Kribbella sp. NBC_01245: one gene and its partner. The protein of the gene in region 2 interacts with the protein of the main gene of each other region in a pairwise test. Links are inferred from orthologs where the notes say so. Each region holds a gene or a part of one and is shown on either strand. Other genes may lie near its edges.

The links.
Region 1: the proteins of OG394_RS23695 (region 2) and mrdA interact in binary tests that used the Escherichia coli proteins (3 or more experiments, as listed by UniProt). The link is inferred for Kribbella sp. NBC_01245 from one-to-one orthologs.

Annotation. Positions count from the first base shown.
Region 1 is NZ_CP108487.1:3,293,656-3,302,788, forward strand. Bases 3,520-6,519 are described here. They hold mrdA (penicillin-binding protein 2), read right to left. Parts: upstream 6,043-6,519; coding sequence 3,997-6,042; downstream 3,520-3,996. Other genes in these bases: rodA (rod shape-determining protein RodA), read right to left, coding at 3,520-4,000; mreD (rod shape-determining protein MreD), read right to left, coding at 6,039-6,519. In the rest of the region: OG394_RS14455 (asparaginase), read left to right, coding at 1-537; OG394_RS14460 (MFS transporter), read right to left, coding at 844-2,082; OG394_RS14465 (TetR/AcrR family transcriptional regulator), read left to right, coding at 2,154-2,840; more of rodA, read right to left, coding at 2,837-3,519; more of mreD, read right to left, coding at 6,520-6,563; rod shape-determining protein MreC, read right to left, coding at 6,563-7,492; OG394_RS14490 (rod shape-determining protein), read right to left, coding at 7,503-8,528; OG394_RS14495 (hypothetical protein), read left to right, coding at 8,757-9,133. UniProt on the Escherichia coli protein: Catalyzes cross-linking of the peptidoglycan cell wall. Responsible for the determination of the rod shape of the cell. Is probably required for lateral peptidoglycan synthesis and maintenance of the correct diameter during lateral and centripetal growth.
Region 2 is NZ_CP108487.1:5,255,963-5,265,125, forward strand. The notes cover bases 3,997-7,026. They hold OG394_RS23695 (penicillin-binding protein), read left to right. Parts: upstream 3,997-4,341; coding sequence 4,342-6,711; downstream 6,712-7,026. Other genes in these bases: lon (endopeptidase La), read left to right, coding at 3,997-4,157. Outside these bases: OG394_RS23680 (ArsA-related P-loop ATPase), read left to right, coding at 1-586; OG394_RS23685 (ArsA family ATPase), read left to right, coding at 583-1,710; more of lon, read left to right, coding at 1,797-3,996; OG394_RS23710 (hypothetical protein), read right to left, coding at 8,019-8,441; OG394_RS23715 (hypothetical protein), read right to left, coding at 8,760-9,163. UniProt on the Escherichia coli protein: Cell wall formation. Synthesis of cross-linked peptidoglycan from the lipid intermediates.

The DNA of each region.
Region 1 (9,133 bases), 2.0 Mb from region 2 along the record:
GGCAACAACCCCACGTCGTACCTATCCCCAGCCTCCCACGTCCAGTCGGTCGTGCAGTCTGAGCTATCCCGCCTGTCCACCCCAGGCCCAGTGGAGTCCTTGGGATCTGCCGATTCGGCGGTGGTGACGGTTGATGGGTGCGGCGCTCCGCTGTACGCGTTGCCTTTGCGTGGACTGGCTCGCGCCTTCGGCCGCCTGGCCCTCGCCGCGCCGGGCAGCCCCGAGGCGCAGGTAGCAAACGCCATGCGGACCCACCCCACCTTGGTAGGCGGAACGGGCCACCTCAACAGCGAGGTAATGCGACTCCTCCCCGGCGTAATCGCCAAGGGCGGCGCCGAGGGCGTGCTGGCCATGGCGTCTCCCGACGGGCACGCCGTTGCAGTAAAGGTGATCGACGGCAACCCGCGCGCCACCACGGCACTAGCGCTGGCGCTGCTGGCAAAGACCGGCCTGGACGTATCGCCCGCCGCGGCACTGACCGAAGTCCCCATCTTCGGCGGCGGCACCCCTGTCGGCACCGTCCGCCCGACGCTCTAGCTGGCTCCGCGTCCCTTCTTCGTGAGCCTGCTGGACGTTTTCTGGCCAATAGACGTCCGGCTGACCCACAAAGACGAGGAGCAGCCCGGAAAGCCGGCGATCTGACGTATCTTGGCGGCCGCGCGCAGCTTCGTGAGCACACTGGACGTTTTCAGGGCCCGAAAACCTCCAGTCCGCTCGGGAAGATGCACCGCCGCCCATCCGTGACGGCCCCACTCGCCGCGGTAGCGCCACGCAGCCAGCAAACCCGGTCAGACTCCACCCATCCCCCTGATAGCCCGCCGCCCTTGGCCGGTTCGAAAGAACTCAGGGGGACGGGTGCCCCGCGACGACCTCCTCCTCGACCGCATCGCGCGAGCGCAGCGACGAATGCGCCAAAGCGAAGACCAGCAGAACACCCAACAACCCAGCCGCCAGCAAGTACGGCAACACCGGCCACACCTGGTAAAGCGACGTCCCCACCACCGGACCGAACACGAACGTGAGCGCAGTAGTCGCCCCCAGCAGCCCAGCCAGCCCACTCTGCTCGTTCCGCTCCACAAGCATCGTCGGCGCCGAGGTGTACCCAGGGACCGCCAACCCATAGCCAACACCAGTCAGACCAAGCCCAACCAGCACAGACCACAACCCAAACCCCGGAACGACCAGCAGGAACCCAAAGATCGCCACCGGAATCCCAACCCGCAGCATCCGCAACGGCGCCCACCCGAGCTTCGGCACCACCGCCGCCTGCATCACCAACATCGGCAACCCCGCACAAAGCAACGCGAACCCGGTAGTCCGAGCCGTCTGCTCAGAGGTCAACCCCAACCGATCCTGCAGCAGAAACCCGATCGTCATCTGCATCAACGCCAACGACAGGAACAGCCCGAACCCGATCACCAAGAACGGCCAGATCCGCCGATCGAACGGGCTCAACCGCGGCACCACCGGCCGCTCGGCATGCCGAGGCTCGGCCGGTAGGCGCAGAGCCACCAGCACGGCCAACGGAACCAACGCGGCCGGAGCGACGTACAGCGGGATCAACAACCCAAACCGCCCGAGCAAACCACCAATGGCCGGGCCAAGTACCAACGCGAGACCAGTCACCGCGCCGATCAACGACAAGCCGCGAACTCGGGACTTTTCGTCGGACGTCACGTCAGCGACGTACGTCTGCGCGGCGACCGGGATGGCTGCCATGAAGCCGCCGAAGAGGAAGCTGCGGCTGACCAGGATCAACCCGAACAAGACCGGCAACGACCAGCGTCCATCCAGACCGAACTTGGTCACGACGGCGAACCCGGTCAGGCCGAGGATGGCGCCGGCGAGGCCCATGACGATGACCGGTTTGCGGCCAAGGGCTTCGCTACGGCGGCCCCAGAACGGGCTGGCCAGGACGACGATCGCCGCGGCGACGGTCATCACCAGGCCTAGGTGGACCTCGCTGAGCCGGAGCTCGCGGGCGAGTGGCGGCAGGATCGGCATGATCATCTGCTGGCCGAAGTAGCCGCCGAAGACGGCGAGATAGACGAGCACGAGTGGGCGTCGGGCGGGCTGATTCATGGCATTCCTTGTACAGTGTTCAACGGGTTAGGTTGACCTTACCACCGGGAGACATGATTAGGTCTGGACGCATGACACCCAGTTCGCCCAAGTCGAGGACGGCGGCCGGCCTGCCGCCGATCACCGCGGCCAAGGTCGCGGCCGCCGCGACGGCTCTCACCGCGCGCAAAGGGCTGGACGGGTGGAGCGTGCGGGACCTGGCCGGCGAGCTCGACGTCTATCCCGCGGTCATCTACCACCACATCGGCGGCCGGGACGCCGTGCTGCACGCCGTCACCGAGCGGGTGGTCGCGCAGATGCCTTGCCCGCCGGCCGACTTGCCCTGGCGCGACTGGTTCACCGAGTTCCTCTGCGAGGGGCGCAAGGTGCTGCGGAAGTATCCCGGCGTCGCGCGCCGGCTCTACCTGGCCGGCCCGACCGTGCCGTCGGCGATGCGCATCATCGACCGGGGCGTGACGGTGTTGCAACGGGCCGGGTTCGGCGACGAGGCCGTCGACATCTACAGCTATCTCGTCGGCACCGGGTTCCTGCACGTCGACCTCGAGGACGAACGGGCCGAGCGCGTAGAGGAACGGCTTGCCGCCCGCGACGCGTTCCTTGCCCATGGCAACCGTGAGGACACTCCCGGCCTGGCGGCGATGGCCTCCCAGCTAAGCACCCGCGGGCGCACGCCGGCGCAGATCGTCAAGGACGACGAGCAGGCCTTCCGCTACATCATCGACCTCTGTCTGGACGGCGCCGAGACGCACCTCGGCTAGATCGAGTTGCTGCGCAGATGGATGTTCTGGAGCAAGCCGACCGCTAGTAGGCCGGAGAACATCGAGGAGCCGCCGTAGGAGACGAACGGCAGCGGCAGGCCGGTGACGGGCATGATGCCGAGGGTCATGCCGATGTTCTCGAAGGCCTGGAAGCCGAACCAGCAGACGACTCCGGTCGCGACCAGCCGGCCGAAGGCGTCGCGCGCGTTGACCGCGATGCGCAGGCCACGCCAGAGCACGATCGCGAACAGCACGATGATGCCGCCGGCGCCGATCAGGCCGAGCTCCTCTCCCGCCACCGTGAAGACGAAGTCGGTGTGCTGCTCGGGCACAAACGCGTTCTGCGTCTGCGAACCGTGGAACAGCCCTTGGCCGAAGACGCCGCCGTTGCCGATCGCGATGCGGGCCTGGTTCACGTTGTAGCCGATACCGCGTGGGTCCTGCGACGGATCGGCGAAGGCCGCGAACCGCGCGAGCTGGTAGTCCTTCAGCACGTGGAACTGGATCGCCAGCACGGCCGTCGTCGTGGCCACCAGCACCAGACCCACCAGCCAGCGCTTCGATACGCCAGACACCGCGATGATGCCGAAGACCAGGGCGCCGAGGACCATCACCGTGCCGAGGTCTGGTTGCAGTACGACGAGGGCGACCGGGATCGCCGCCACCACTAGGGACTGGGCGAGATCGATGGTGCGGGCCTCTTCGCGATGGTTCGTCTCACCCTTCTCCGCGATCAGCAGGGCCATCCCGACGATGACCGCGAGCTTGGCGAACTCGCTCGGCTGGATCGACAACCCGGGCAGGTGGATCCAGGAGCGCGAGCCGTTCACGACGGCACCAACGCCCGGCACGAGCACGAGGATCAGCCCGAGCACGGAACCGGCGTACACGAAAGGGGTGAGGATGCGGACCCAGCGATGCGGGATGACCGCGGCGCCGACGGCCAGCACCAGGCCGATGGCGAAGTTCATCAGGTGGCGCAGGAGAAAGTCGTACTGATCGCCGCCGGTGAGCGCATCGCGCTGATAGGTGGCGGACCAGATCAGCATCGCGCCCACCGCCGACAACGCGCCGACAGCCAGTACGAGCAGCCAATCGGCCTGCCGTAGGGGCCAGCGCCGATCCAGGCGCGACCGGCCGCCGCCGTACATCAGGCTCATGGCTTCTTACCTGGAGCCGGAGCCGGGACCTTCACGTTATAGAGCGCTTCCCAGACGTGACGGACGGCCGTGCCGGAGGCGCCCGAGCCCGAACCGGCCTGCGACAGCATCATCACGACGGCATAGCGTTCGTCGTACGTCGCGAGCCAGGACGTCGTCTGCTTGCCGTACACCTCGGCCGTGCCGGTCTTCGAACGGACCGGGTGCTTGTCCAGCGGGAAGCCGCCGAACTTCCACGCGGCCGTGCCGGTCCGAGTCGTCTCCTTCAGCGCCTTGTCCATGTACGCCAGCACCGACGGGGAGATGGGCAACCGGCCGGACGACTTCGACGGGATCGCCTTGACCTTGCCGCCCGGGCCGACGAGCTTCTTGCCGAGGCGCGGTTCCCAGAGCACACCACCGTTGGCCAAGGCCGAGTAGATCGTTGCCAGCTGCAACGGTGTGATGGTCGTATCGCCTTGCCCGATGGAGAAGTTGACCGCGTCGCCCGCGCGATACCGCCAGCCGTCCTCGCAGAACTCGCGCGAGAACTGCTTCAAGAACGCGGACGTCCCCGGCTCGGGATTGGCCGCCATCTTGCAGTAGTAGTCCTTCTGCGCGTCGTAGTACTCCTTCTTCCACTTGCGATCCGCGATCCGGCCGGCGGCCTCGCCCGGGATGTCGATACCGGTCGGACGGCCGAGCCCGAAGGCCTTCGCCATCTCGACGACCGGGTCCTTCGCGTCGACGTCACCGGAGTTGCCGCCCGCGCGCAGCCACAGGTCGTACGCGATCCGGTAGTAGAAGGTGTCGCACGAGATCGACAACGCCCGGTCGAACCCGATCCGCCCGTACGACGCGGACTCGTAGTTCTTGAACTTGCGATTCCCGACCTCGAAGTACGACGAACAGTCCAGCTTGCTCTTCAGCGAATAGCCCGCGTTGATCGCGGCCGCCGTGGTGATCGGCTTGAACGTCGACCCGGGCGCGAGCTGTCCCTGCAACGCGCGCGACAGCAGCGGCGTACCGGCCTTGGGCGAGTAGAGCGCGTCCAGCTCCCGCTGGGTGATGCCGCCGACCCAGACCCCCGGGTTGTACGTCGGCTGGCTGGCCATCGCGACGATCTGCCCGGTCTTCACGTCCATCACCACGGCCGCGCCGGAATCCGCGACGTAGTTGCGGCGAGTGTTCTTGTCGTACTGCTTTCGCGCGGTCAGCATCGCGCCGTACAACTGGCGCTCCAAGACAGACTGGATCCGCGAGTCGATGCTCGTGACGAGGGTCGACCCGGGCACCGGCGCGGTCTGCTTGGCCACGCCCGTGGTCAGGCCGAGGTTGTCGACGGTCACGCTCTTCACGCCGGGCGTGCCGCGCAGCATCGCGTCGTACGTGCGCTCGACGCCGGCCCGGCCGACCAGGTCCGACCGATGGGTGACCGGGTCCTGCCCGGCCTCCTCCATATCCTCCAGCTCACCGGTGGTGATCGGCGAGAGATAGCCGAGCAGGTGAGCCGCGTTCACCTTGTACGGCGCGGGGTAGGCGCGGAGTGCGGCCGATTCGGCGTTGACGCCCGGGAAGTTCTCCCGATGCTCCATGATCTCGATCGCGACCTGTTCGCTGACGTCCTTCGCCACCGGGATCGGCTGGTACGGCGATCCGTTCCAGCAGACGGGCGGTTTGCTCGCGCCGGGCTCGCCGCAGAGCTTCGTCCGGGCGGTGAGGTCGGCCGGGGTCTGCCGGAGGACCTTCGCCAGCCGGACCAGCACCTGTTTGGCCTGCGCCTCGGGCAGTTTCACCAGCACGGTCCGGTCGACGGTGATGACGAGTGAGACCCGGTTGCCGACCAGCGTCCGCCCGGCGGCGTCGACGATGTTGCCACGGGCCGCCGGGGTGAGCACCTCGCGGACCCGGTTCTGGTCGGCGGCGTCGGCGTAGTCGTCCCCGACCACCACCTGGAGCCACCAGAGCCGAGCGAAAAGCGTTATCAGCAAGGAGAAAACGAGCACGCGGATCACGAACAACCGCAGCCGCGGCCGCTCGGGGGCGGGGTTGTAACTGCTCACGACAGCACCCGCCTGCGCTCGCCTGGTGGCACCACCAGTCGCATCACCCACAACACCAGCGGGATCACCAGCACGGCCGCGAGGAGGTCGTACCCGGTGGCGATGCCGAGGCGCTCGCCGTACGACGACCAGTCGACAGATGGGTCATGCAGCAACGACCCGGTGGCGGTGAAGACGGTCAGCGAAAGCACTGTGCCGACGACCACCGTGACGGCCGTCGCCCAGGGACCGACGAAGCTCTCCCGCCGGGCCAGGCCCGCGACATACCCCGCGAGCGCGAACGCGAGTGCCCAGCGGCCGGCGGTGTGGTCGGCCGGTGGCGCGAGGTCGAGCAGTAGGCCGCCCGTGAAGCCCGCGATCGCGCCGAACTCCGGCCCGCGGGCCAGGCCGAGCGCGACGACGACCACCAGTGCGAGGTCACACGTCACCCCGGCGATGGCCAGTTGCGGCAGCGTCGAGAGTTGCAGGGTCACGGCGACCATCAGGAACAGCGCGGCGATCGCGACGCGCAGGCCCGCCATCAGCGCGGCCCCGGTAGCGGTCGGCGTGAGCTGCGGGCGGTCGGCCCGACGACCACGCCGACGGTGTCGATCCGGCCGGCATCGGCGTACGGCCTGATCAGGGCAGTGGACCCGAGCGTGCCGGTGGCGGGGCCGACCGAGGTGATGACGCCGATCGGCACGCCCGCGACGTACGGCGCGTTGCCGCTCGAGCCCCAGGTCATCACCTTCGCGCCGACCCTGGGCCGGGCCTTGAGGTCGACCAGCCGGTATTCCAAAGTGGCGTGCGAACCGAGCTCACCGCGGCCGGTGACAAAGCCGAGGGCCTGAGTGGTGTCGAGGCGCCCGCCGACGGTGGAACCGCGGTCGCCGATCAGCAGCACCGTCGCGGTCGACGCGGTGGCTCGCACGACCCGGCCGATCAGGCCGTCGCCGTTCAGCACGGTCATGTCGGCGCGAACGCCGTCCGCCGCGCCGGCGTCGATCGTGATGGTCTGGCTGAAGCTCTGCGCGGGCCCGATCGCGATCACCCGGGCGGGCGCGATCTTGTAGCCGACGTTGCTCGCGACCCGGAGCAGCTTGTCGAGCTCGACGGCACGCTTGCGGGCGTAGTCGGTGCTTCGCAGCTGACTCGTCAGTTTGCGGTTTTCCTCGCGGAGGCGCTCGTTCTCCGCGGTGAGTCGCTCGGCCGCGGCGAACTTCGCCTTGAGGTCGTCGACCGGTTTGCGGGCCGACGTCGCGCTCGACTGCAGCGGGCCGAAGATGCCGGCCGCGGTATCGCGCAACGGATCGACCGGCGACCCGGCTGAGCGGCGGGCGTCCAGGATCATCAGGGTGAGCGAGGCCAGCACGACCAGCGCGAGCACGGTCCGGCGGCGGCGGATGTCCTTGGGCAGCCCGGCGGACCGGACCACACCCCTGGTAGGCGGTGCGCCGAGATCTTTCAGCATTCGTCGGTCCTCAGCGGCGGTCGGTGACGAGGATGCGTTGCAGGGTCTCGATGTTGTCCACGCACTTGCCCGCGCCGAGCACGACGGCGTCGAGCGGGTTGTCCGCGACATGGATCGGGATACCGGTCTCGTGCCGCAGGCGCTCGTCCAGGCCCTGCAGCAGGGCACCGCCGCCGGTGAGCACGATGCCCCGGTCGACGATGTCACCGGCCAGCTCGGGCGGCGTCTTGTCCAGGGTGGCCTTGACCGCGTCGATGATCGAGGCGAGTGGTTCTTCGATCGCCTTGCGGATATCGGCCGCGGAGACCTTCACCGTGCGCGGCAGGCCGGAGACCATGTCCCGGCCGCGGATCTCGGCGGTCGGCTCCTCGCGGGCCGGGAAGGCCGAGCCGATGGTCATCTTGATCTGCTCGGAGGTGGCCTCGCCGAGCATCAGCGAGTACTCCTTCTTGCAGTACGTCTGGATGGCCTTGTCGATGGCGTCACCGCCGACCCGGATCGACTGGCTGGTGACGATGCCGCCGAACGAGATCACCGCGACCTCGGTGGTCCCACCGCCGACGTCGACGACCATGTTGCCGGTGGCGTCGCGCACCTCGAGGTTGGACCCGAGGGCCGCGGCCATCGGCTCCTCGATGATGTAGACCTTGCGGGCGCCGGCCATATAGCCCGCGTCCCGGACAGCGCGCTGCTCGACGGCGGTGATCCCCGACGGAACGCAGACGACGATCCGGGGTTTCGCGAAGTACCGACGGCGGTGCACGCGCTGGATGAAGTAGCGCAGCATCTGCTCGGCGGCGTCGAAGTCCGCGATCACGCCGTCCTTCAACGGCCGGATCGCGGTGATGTTGCCCGGCGTCCGGCCGATCATCTTCTTCGCCTCATGCCCGAAGGCGACCGCCTCGCGCGGTTCGTCGGTCCGGGTCGCGACCACGGACGGCTCGTTCAGCACGACGCCACGTCCGCGGACATAAACCAGGGTGTTCGCCGTACCGAGATCTACCGCCATATCGCGGCCGAGCATGCTGTTCGCCATCGCGCCGCCTCCCGCCCATTGCTTCGCTCCACAGGCTAGACGCGTTCCGGCCCCCGCCCGGCGACCGACACGTCACCGCTCAGCCACTCACGCATCGTATCCGACCGACTACCCCATGCCATCATCCGGGGTCCGGAGCCTCGTTACCGAACCGTGAAGGTCAACGAGCAACTCGCGGCGAAGTTGGTGTGTCACACATCACACCAGCTATTCCCTTGGGAGGGGACCATGAAACTGCTCCGGTTTGCCGTCGCACTACCCGTTGTCCTGGCGGCCGTCACCGGCACCGTCGGCACTCTGCCCGCGTCGGCCGCGCCCAGTCACCAGTGTCTGAGCTCGATGTCGCGGCTGCCCGCGATGGGCCAGGAGACCGGGTTCGTCGGCGTGACGCTGTCGCCGAACCACCGCAACGTCGTGCCGAACTTCCGGATCAACCCGGCGCTCTGCCAGGGCGCCGTGTTCGCGATCGGGATCAGCCGTCGCGACGGCAGCCAGTTCCGCAACGCCAACGCCAGCTTCGACCCGTCGACCGGCTGGGTGCGGGCCACTCACCGGCTGGGCTGGGCCGACACCGGCGACTGGACCATCCGGCAGATCGCCGTCAG
Region 2 (9,163 bases):
GTACGAGGCGACGCGGCGCAAGGCGCACGGACGGCTCGCGTACGACGCGGTGGTGCTGGACGCGCCGCCCACCGGCCGGATCACCCGGTTCCTCAACGTGAACCACGAGGTGGCGGGCCTGGCCAAGGTCGGCCCGATCCGGAACCAGGCCGACTCGATCATGGGCATGCTGCGCTCCGACATCACCCGCGTCCATCTCGTCACGCTGCTGGAGGAGATGCCGGTCCAGGAGACGCTGGACGCGGTCGAACATCTGGAAGCCCTCGACCTGCGGATCGGCTCGATCATCGTCAACATGGTCCGGCACAGCCCGCTCGACGACGACACGTTAACCCTTGCTGCCAGGGAGAAACTGCCCCTCGCGGAGTTGACCAAGGGCCTGAAGGCGGCCGGATTACCCGCGGACAAACAGACCGTCGCCGGATTGGCCGCCGAGGCGCACGACCACGCCGTACGGGTCGGACTGGAACGCGAGAACCGCGGCCGGATCGATGCCCTGGGCAAGAAAGTCGTCGATCTCGGATTGGTTGCCGACGGCATCGACACAGGCGTGCTGTTCGATCTGGCCGAGGAGCTGACCGCATGAGCCGCGAACTGGACGGCGCACTCAACCTCGATCACCTGATCGCCGATCCCGAGACCAGGATCATCGTCACCTGCGGCGCGGGCGGTGTCGGCAAAACCACCACGGCCGCCGCACTTGGCCTGCGCGCCGCTGAGCAGGGCCGCAAAGTCGTCGTACTGACGATCGACCCGGCGCGACGCCTCGCCCAGGCGCTCGGGCTGACCGAGCTCGACAACACCCCCCGCGCAGTCGCCGATATCGACGAGTCGAACGGCGGCCGGCTGGACGCGATGATGCTCGACATGAAGCGCACGTTCGACGACGTCGTGCTCGCGCATGCCTCGCCCGAGAAGGCCAAGCAGATCCTGGAGAACCCGTTCTACGTCGCGTTGTCGTCGTCGTTCGCCGGCACCCAGGAGTACATGGCGATGGAGAAGCTCGGGCAGTTGCACAAGCGGGCGCTCGAGGACGACAGCTGGGACCTGATCGTGGTGGACACCCCGCCATCCCGCTCGGCGCTCGACTTCCTGGACGCGCCCGAGCGACTGGCCTCGCTGTTGGAGGGCCGCTTCCTGCGCCTGCTGCTTGCTCCGGCACGCGGGCCGCTGCGGTTGATGTCGGCCGGGGTCAACGTCGCGATGTCGGTGATGAACAAGATCCTCGGCGCACAGGTACTGACCGACGTACAGACCTTCGCGAACGCCTTCGACACCCTGTTTGGCGGTTTCCGCGATCGGGCCGAGAAGACCGTCGCCCTGCTGCGCGAACCGCTCACCAGCTTCGTCGTCGTGGCCGCGCCGCAGAACGACGCCCTGCGCGAAGCGTCGTACTTCACCGAGCGCCTCCGACAGGAGCGCATGCCGCTCGCGGGCGTCGTACTCAACCGGGTGACCACCACGCAGGCCCAGTCCCTTTCGGCCGAACGATGTCTCGCCGCGGCCGAGCAGCTCGGCGAGGACGGACTGGCGGGCGGCGTACTGCGTCTGCACGCCGATCGGATGCAGCAGGTTGTTGGCGATCAGAAGCGGGCCGACCGGTTCAAGCGCTGGCACCGGGCCATCCCGACGGTCTCGGTTCCGGCGCTGGCCGACGACGTGCACGACCTGGACGGACTCCGCACGATCGGGACTCTCTTAGCCGGCTGACTTCGCCCTGAGCGAACGGGGAATCAGGCGGCGCTGAGCATGGTTGAGCCTCACAGACTCAATTTTCAGTAGAGGGTGTGACTGCCGTGAGTGAGACCTTGAACCTTCCTGTTCTGCCGCTCGACGATGTCGTTGTTCTGCCCGGCATGGTCGTGCCCGTTCGCCTCGCCGAGGCGGAGGCCCGGGCCGCGATCGAGGCCGCGCAGGCCGCCGGGCAGGACCAGGTGCTGCTGGTGCCGCGCCTGGACGGGAAATATGCGAAAGCCGGCACGCTCGGTGAGATCGAGCAGATCGGCCGGCTGCCGGGCGGTGCCCAGGCGGCCGTGATCCGCGGGACGCAGCGCGTCAGCATCGGTGTCGGTACGACGGGCCCGGGTGCCGCGCTGTGGGTCGAGGCGACCGTCCTCGACGAGACCAGCGACGGGCGCGTCGGCGAGCTGGCCCGCGAGTACAAGCAGCTGGTCACGACCGTGCTGCAAAGGCGTGGCGCCTGGCAGGTGATCGACTCGGTCAAGCAGGTGGAAGGCGCTTCGGCCCTGTCCGACCTGGCCGGCTACGCGTCGTACCTGACCGATGAGCAGAAGCTCTGGCTGCTGGAGACGCCTGACGTGTCCGAGCGGCTGACCAAGCTGATCGGCTGGGCGAAGGACCACCTGGCCGAGCTCGAGGTGGCCGACACGATCAACAAGGACGTCCAGGAGGGGATGGAGAAGCAGCAGCGCGAGTTCCTGCTTCGCCAGCAGCTCGCGGCCGTCCGCAAGGAACTGGCCGAGCTGGACGGCACCACCGCCTCCGAGGAGGAGGACTACCGGGCCCGGGTCGAGGCCGCCGATCTGCCCGAGCACGTCCACAAGGCCGCGATCGCCGAGGTCGACAAGCTCGAGCGCACGTCCGAGCAGTCCCCCGAGGTCGGCTGGATCCGTACCTGGCTGGACACCGTGCTGGATCTGCCCTGGAACGAGCGGACCGAGGACGGGTACGACATCGCCGAGGCCCGCGCCATCCTCGACGCCGACCACGCCGGTCTGGATGACGTGAAGGAACGCATCACCGAATACCTGGCCGTACGGCGCCGCCGGGCCGATCGTGGTCTGGGCATCGTCGGCGGCCGTCGCAGTGGCGCGGTGCTGGCACTGGTCGGTCCGCCCGGCGTGGGTAAGACCTCGCTCGGCGAATCGGTCGCGCGGGCGATGGGACGGAAGTTCGTCCGGGTCGCGCTGGGTGGCGTCCGCGATGAGGCCGAGATCCGCGGTCACCGCCGGACGTACGTCGGTGCGCTGCCGGGGCGGATCGTCCGGGCCATCAAGGAGGCCGGTTCGATGAACCCGGTCGTGCTGCTGGACGAGATCGACAAGGTGGGTGCGGACTACCGGGGCGACCCGACGGCCGCGCTGCTGGAGGTCCTCGACCCCGCGCAGAACCACACCTTCCGCGACCACTACCTGGAGGTCGAGCTCGACCTGTCCGACGTGGTCTTCCTGGCCACGGCGAACGTGCTCGACTCGATCCCGGCGCCCCTGCTCGACCGGATGGAACTGGTCCAGCTCGACGGCTACACCGAGGAGGAGAAGGTAGTCATCGCTCGTGACCACCTACTGCCCCGGCAGCTGGATCGCGCGGGTCTACTGGCCGAGGAGACCTCTATCGACGAGGACGCTCTACGCCTGCTTGCTGGCGAATACACCCGCGAGGCCGGCGTACGGCAGCTAGAGCGAGCCATCGCCCGCGTGCTGCGCAAGGTGACAGCCAAGCTGGCTCTAGATCCTGCAGCGTCTCCGGTTGTGCACGTGACGTCTGCGGACTTGAAGGGTTACCTCGGCTCGCCGAAGTTCTCTCCCGAGTCAGCGGAGCGTACGGCGCTACCGGGCGTTGCGACGGGTCTAGCCGTCACAGGTGCTGGTGGTGACGTCTTGTTCATCGAGGCGTCGTTGGCCGACAAGGAGACCGGACCGACCGGAATCACCCTCACCGGGCAGTTGGGTGACGTGATGAAGGAGTCGGCCCAGATCGCCCTGTCGTACCTGCGGTCGCACGGCGCGGAGCTGGGTCTGCCGGTCGGCGATCTGGCCGAGCGCAACACCCACGTGCACGTGCCCGCGGGCGCCGTACCGAAGGACGGGCCGAGTGCCGGTGTGACGATGACGACCGCGCTGGCGTCGCTGTTGTCGGGACGGCCGGTCCGTTCCGAGGTGGCGATGACCGGTGAGGTCTCACTGACCGGACGCGTGCTGCCCATCGGTGGCGTCAAGCAGAAGCTGCTGGCGGCACACCGGGCGGGGCTGACCACGATCCTGATTCCGAAGCGGAATGAGCCGGATCTCGAGGATGTGCCGGCGTCGGTGCTGGCGGAATTGACCGTGCACGCGGTCAGCGACGTGCGGGAAGTGCTCGAGCTGGCCTTGGAGCCTGCCTCGGTCACCAGCACAGCGCACACTGTCGCAGCCTGATTGAGGAGTCTGTAGGCCGGGGATATCCCTGGCCTACAGACGTCTCGAGAGGCCGTTTAGTTGCCGTGAGGAAGATCACATCTGACGATTCGGCCTCAGCGCGATATCACGTAGGCTCGTCGTCATGCGCGTTAGGGATAAAGGCGACCGGGGAGTCGTCCAGTCGGTAGTTTTGTTTCTCGGGGTGAGCGTTCTATCCGGTGCACTGGCGGCCGGTCTCGCCATCCCCTTCGCCGGTCTGGCCGGGTTCGGCACCCAGCGGGCCTCGGAGACCTTCGAACAGCTGCCACAGGAGCTGAAGGTCACCCCACCGCCGGTCCGGTCCACCGTGGTCGGATCCGACGGCAAGCCGATCGCGAACCTGTTCGAGCAGAACCGGGTGATCCTGGGCAACCTGAGCGACATCGCGCCGATCATGAAGCAGGCGATCATCTCGATCGAGGACTACCGCTTCTACGAGCACGGCGCGCTCGATGCCAAGGGCACCCTGCGCGCCCTGATGCGCAACCAGACCGAGGGGTCGGTCCAGCAGGGTGGCTCGAGCATCACCCAGCAGTACGTGAAGCTCGTGCTGCTGCAGCAGGCCGATACGCCGGAAGAGCAGAAGGCCGCGACGGCCGAGACGTATGAGCGCAAGATCCGCGAACTGCGGTATGCGGTCGCCGTCGAGAAGCAGTACTCCAAGGACGAGATCCTGCTCCGCTACCTCAACCTGGCGAACTTCGGCGACGGCGCGTATGGCGTCGAGGCCGCGGCCCGGCACTACTTCAAGGCCACCGCGAAGACCCTGACGCTGCCGCAAGCCGCACTGCTGGCCGGCATCGTGAAGAGCCCGAGCGCGTACAACCCGACCACCGCCTCCGGCATGAAGCGGGCCAAGGAACGGCGTGACGTGGTCCTGCGGCGCATGCAGGAGCTCAAGGTCATCACGCCGAAGCAGGCCGCGGACGCGATCAAGACCCCGGTGATCGATAAGAACAAGGTCCAGGAAGTGCCGAAGGGCTGCGCCTCCTCGGCGTACCCCTTCTACTGCGAGTACGTCTACGCGCAACTGCTGAACAACCCGGCGCTAGGCAAGAACCCCAAAGAGCGGGCCGACTACATCAAGTCCGCGGGCCTGAAGATCCGCACTTCGCTCGACCGGGATGTCCAGAACAAGGCCCAGGCCGCGATCAGCGCGAATTCACAGCCTGGGGACCAGGCGATGGCCGCGATGAGCATCGTCGAACCGGGCACCGGTCTGGTGAAGGCGATGGTTCAGAGCCGGCCGTACGGCAACAACAAGGCCAAGGGCGAGACCACCTGGAACTACAACGTCGAAGCGTCGTACGGCAGCGGCTTCGGCGGCTTCCAGCCCGGCTCGACGATGAAGGCGTTCGTGCTGGCGGCAGCAATTCAGCAGGGCATCCCGCTGAACCACATGATCGACGCCAAGAAGACGATCAACCTGAGCGGCGCAAGGTTCCGGACCTGCAACGGCGTCGTGTGGGAGCCGAAGTACACGCCAAAGAACTCGACCATCAGCGGTCCGATGAACCTGATCAGGGCTACGGCCCAGTCGGTCAACACTTACTTCCTGCTGTTGTCCAAGGAGATCGGCTTGTGCGGGCCATCAACGCTTGCCACCAAGCTCGGTGTCGTCAATGCCAAGACCGAGGGTGGCGACATCATCGGTAAGCCGCTGAAGGTCTACCCTTCGTACACCCTGGGCGTCGGTAACGTCACACCGTTGATGATGGCAAATGCGTACGCGACCTTCGCGGCGCGCGGCAAGTACTGCACCCCGGTCGTCATCACCTCGATCACCGACAGCAACGGCAAGAACATCCCCACTCCGGGCGGCAACTGCACGCAGGTAATGCAGCCGGACTACGCGGATGGTGTGAACCGGGTGATGCAGAGTGTCATGACCACCGGCGGTACCGGCAGCAGGCTCAACTTTGGGCGTCCGGTCGCCGGCAAGACTGGTACGACGTCCGAAAGCAAGGCCGTCTGGTTCGTGGGCTACACGCCGACCTACGCGGCGGCGGTCGGTATCACCGACCCGGATGGTACCCAGGAGAGCCTCACCAAGCTGACGTTCAACGGACGTCGTCTCGGCGGCAGCGTTTCGGGTGGTGGCACCGCCGGACCCATCTGGGAGGCCGCGATGCGGTCGATCCACGAGGGTCTGCCTGAGATCCCTTTTCGTAAGCCCGACTCGGACATAGTGAAGGGAGACGTGCTACCGATACCCCGGGTAACGGGCATGTCCCCCGACGAGGCCGTGGCAACGCTGAAGGCCGCCGGGTTCAACCCCGAGGTGTCCGACGAGCGGCGCGATTCCGACCAGCCCGAGGGCACCGTGGCGTACACCTCGCCACGACGCAGCGACGGCGCCATCGCGGGCGCGACGATCATCATCTACCTGTCGAACGGCAAAGACCCGAACCCGCTCACCCCGCCGCCCACAACGACCACACCCCCGCCGACCGGCAAGCCGACCACCAAACCGACCAAACCCGGCGGCGGCACCACCTGCCCGCCCTGGCGCCCCAAGTGCAACGAACGCTAGCGCCGGTCTTTCAGTAAGGCGTTGATCCTGGGCGTGGATTGGGTCGAGGGGCCGTGAGGGTTGTTGGGCCTGAGGGGCTTGCCGGCGTTCCGTTGTCCTTTGGTCGCGGGTGGTCAAGCCGGTCAGCGTTCAGGTCCGGAGTGGATGCGGGATCAATAGGAGACGGCAAAAGCGGCTGCGAGGCCTTGTGCCCATTTCCAGTGTTTGGCGAGCCGCAGGTAGGTGCGGCGTTGCCCTCGGATGATGCGGGCTGCGGTGTTGAGGATCCGGTAGCGCAGCGCTTTGGGTTCACACGGTGGCCAGGTCCCCGTCAAGCAGCGTGTCTTGAGTCCAGGCGATTAGGTCGATGCCGGTCAGGGCGAGTTCCAGCAGCCGGCGTTGAGTGCAAACATTCGCGATGGGAACTGGCCGATACCGGTGTCTTTCGCGCAGCGGATCCGGTCTTCGACGCGGGCGTGGGCGCAGTGCCTGGCTTCCAGGTGGGCGAGCTGGCCACGAGCTGTGTCGGTGGCGAAGGCCTGGTAGCGCAGCCCGTCACGCTGGTCGATCAGTGACAGTTGCGCGCGGCCGGGTGCGGCCGTTCACGGCGCACGATGACCCGCTTAGCCTCGGGCCAGCCCGCAGGTCCCAGGCCGGCATCGAGAGCAATGACCAGGCCCGGCGCCAGTCGCCCGCCGGCTGTCAAGGCCGGTACATCCCGGCCATGGGCATATATCCCCGCCCATGCTCGACTTCGTGCCAGTCAATCACGCTCCCAGACGGCTACATGCGCTTGCCGCAACCGGTCCTGGACAGCCTCATCAAGGCTGTCCAGGACCCGCGATGCCGTGCCGCTCGAGGCGACCGGCCGAACAGACTGGTCGCGCGATATAGCCAGGTCCGAGATCGCAGCGCCGCTGTCGGCCAGCATCACCGCAACATCGACCAGCGCCCGGCCAGGGTTATGCGCCGAGCGGGACTGCCGCACCTCCCGCACCGAACGCGCCTCAACCAGCCCGTCACACGGCCAGATCCGCCAGCGGCCGCGACCTGGCATGCGAGCCGACACCCCGCCCATCAGCCGTCACCGTGACCGCCGGACCCGTCGTTGTGTCTCCGCCTACGAAGCACCTTCCCGCTTGGACCAAACTGAGTCTTGGACGCACCCAAAATCCCTTGCAGGTAAGGCACCTATCTATATCTACGACGCGTGTCGACCCCCACGATCACATCGTTACAGCAAAGCCATGGCCAAAGGACACGTCGGGGCGGAACCGGGACAGGGAAGCCCTGCGGCGGGCTGTGGTGACATTCCCTACCCGAGGAACTCAGGCCCTCCAGCCAGACCAGCCGGTGATATCAACTAGATTGACATATTCCGTGCCACTAGGCGCCGGGGCGTGGATCATAATATCGTGTGGATGCCTATAGACCATAAAAGAGATACCTCGACGGATATTCCCACCAAGGCTACCCCAGGCAAGTTCGTTTAAGATGGAGCCAGTAGGGGGGCGAAATGTGCGCACACCGATCTGTGCTGAATAGTCACTGGCGATCATGAAGATGTATTGAATGGTCAAGTCGCCTGCAGTAAACGACAGCGTGCGATAGAATGTGCCGCAGCGTGCGTTTCCTGTCAGTCCGCCGACAGTGAAGGAGTAAGTAGTGGCGCCGGCTGGGCAGGACTTTGTGAGCTCGTCTGATGCGACGCTATTCCAGAATGAAGGATCTGCCGCGATGCCCGCTTCCATTGCAGCGCTGCTTAGCGCCTGAGATGGAAGATGATTCGTTGCGATACCGACGCCCGTCAATGAAGCACTGAATAATGCAACTATGGAAACGATTCGTTGTACGCTCCTTAGCATTTATCCCCCTATTGAAAATAGGCTTTAACTGCAGGTCAATAAAATACAGGTCACCGGGAGTTCTCGGGAAGGGCTGCCAAAATTGCAGGAACATGCAAAAGCGCCGCGCTCCCCCGCCCCGGCTTGAGCTCTTTGCTGCTCTTAAGGAACACGAAGATCCGTGGCGGGGGTGGGCAAACACCCGCCACGGATCATTCTCATTGCTCAGACCCAGGGCGGGCAGCCGCGCTTATGGCAGTGCCATCCCGTGTATTTCACGCCATCGCCACCGTGCCAGTCCCTGACACCGAGGAAACCTTCATTGTTCGGGCCGTACGACCCCAGCATGTTGGTCCACTCGGCAGTTTCGCCCGGCGAGAAGGCGATCTGCAGACGCTTAATATTCGTGTACTGCTTGGTCGTGGCGTTGTAGTAACCGCGTTCCACATAGAGCGTCGAATCCCAGAACTGCGGCGCCCACGTGCTGAAGACCCAATACGCATTACAGGCCTTCGAGTAGGTGAGCATCACTTCGGTGGTGCCGCGGACATTCACCGCGTCCTTGTTGCATCCCATCGCAACCGGACCCTTGTTGTCGCAAGTGGAGCCATAGCAGCCGACAGCGAAGG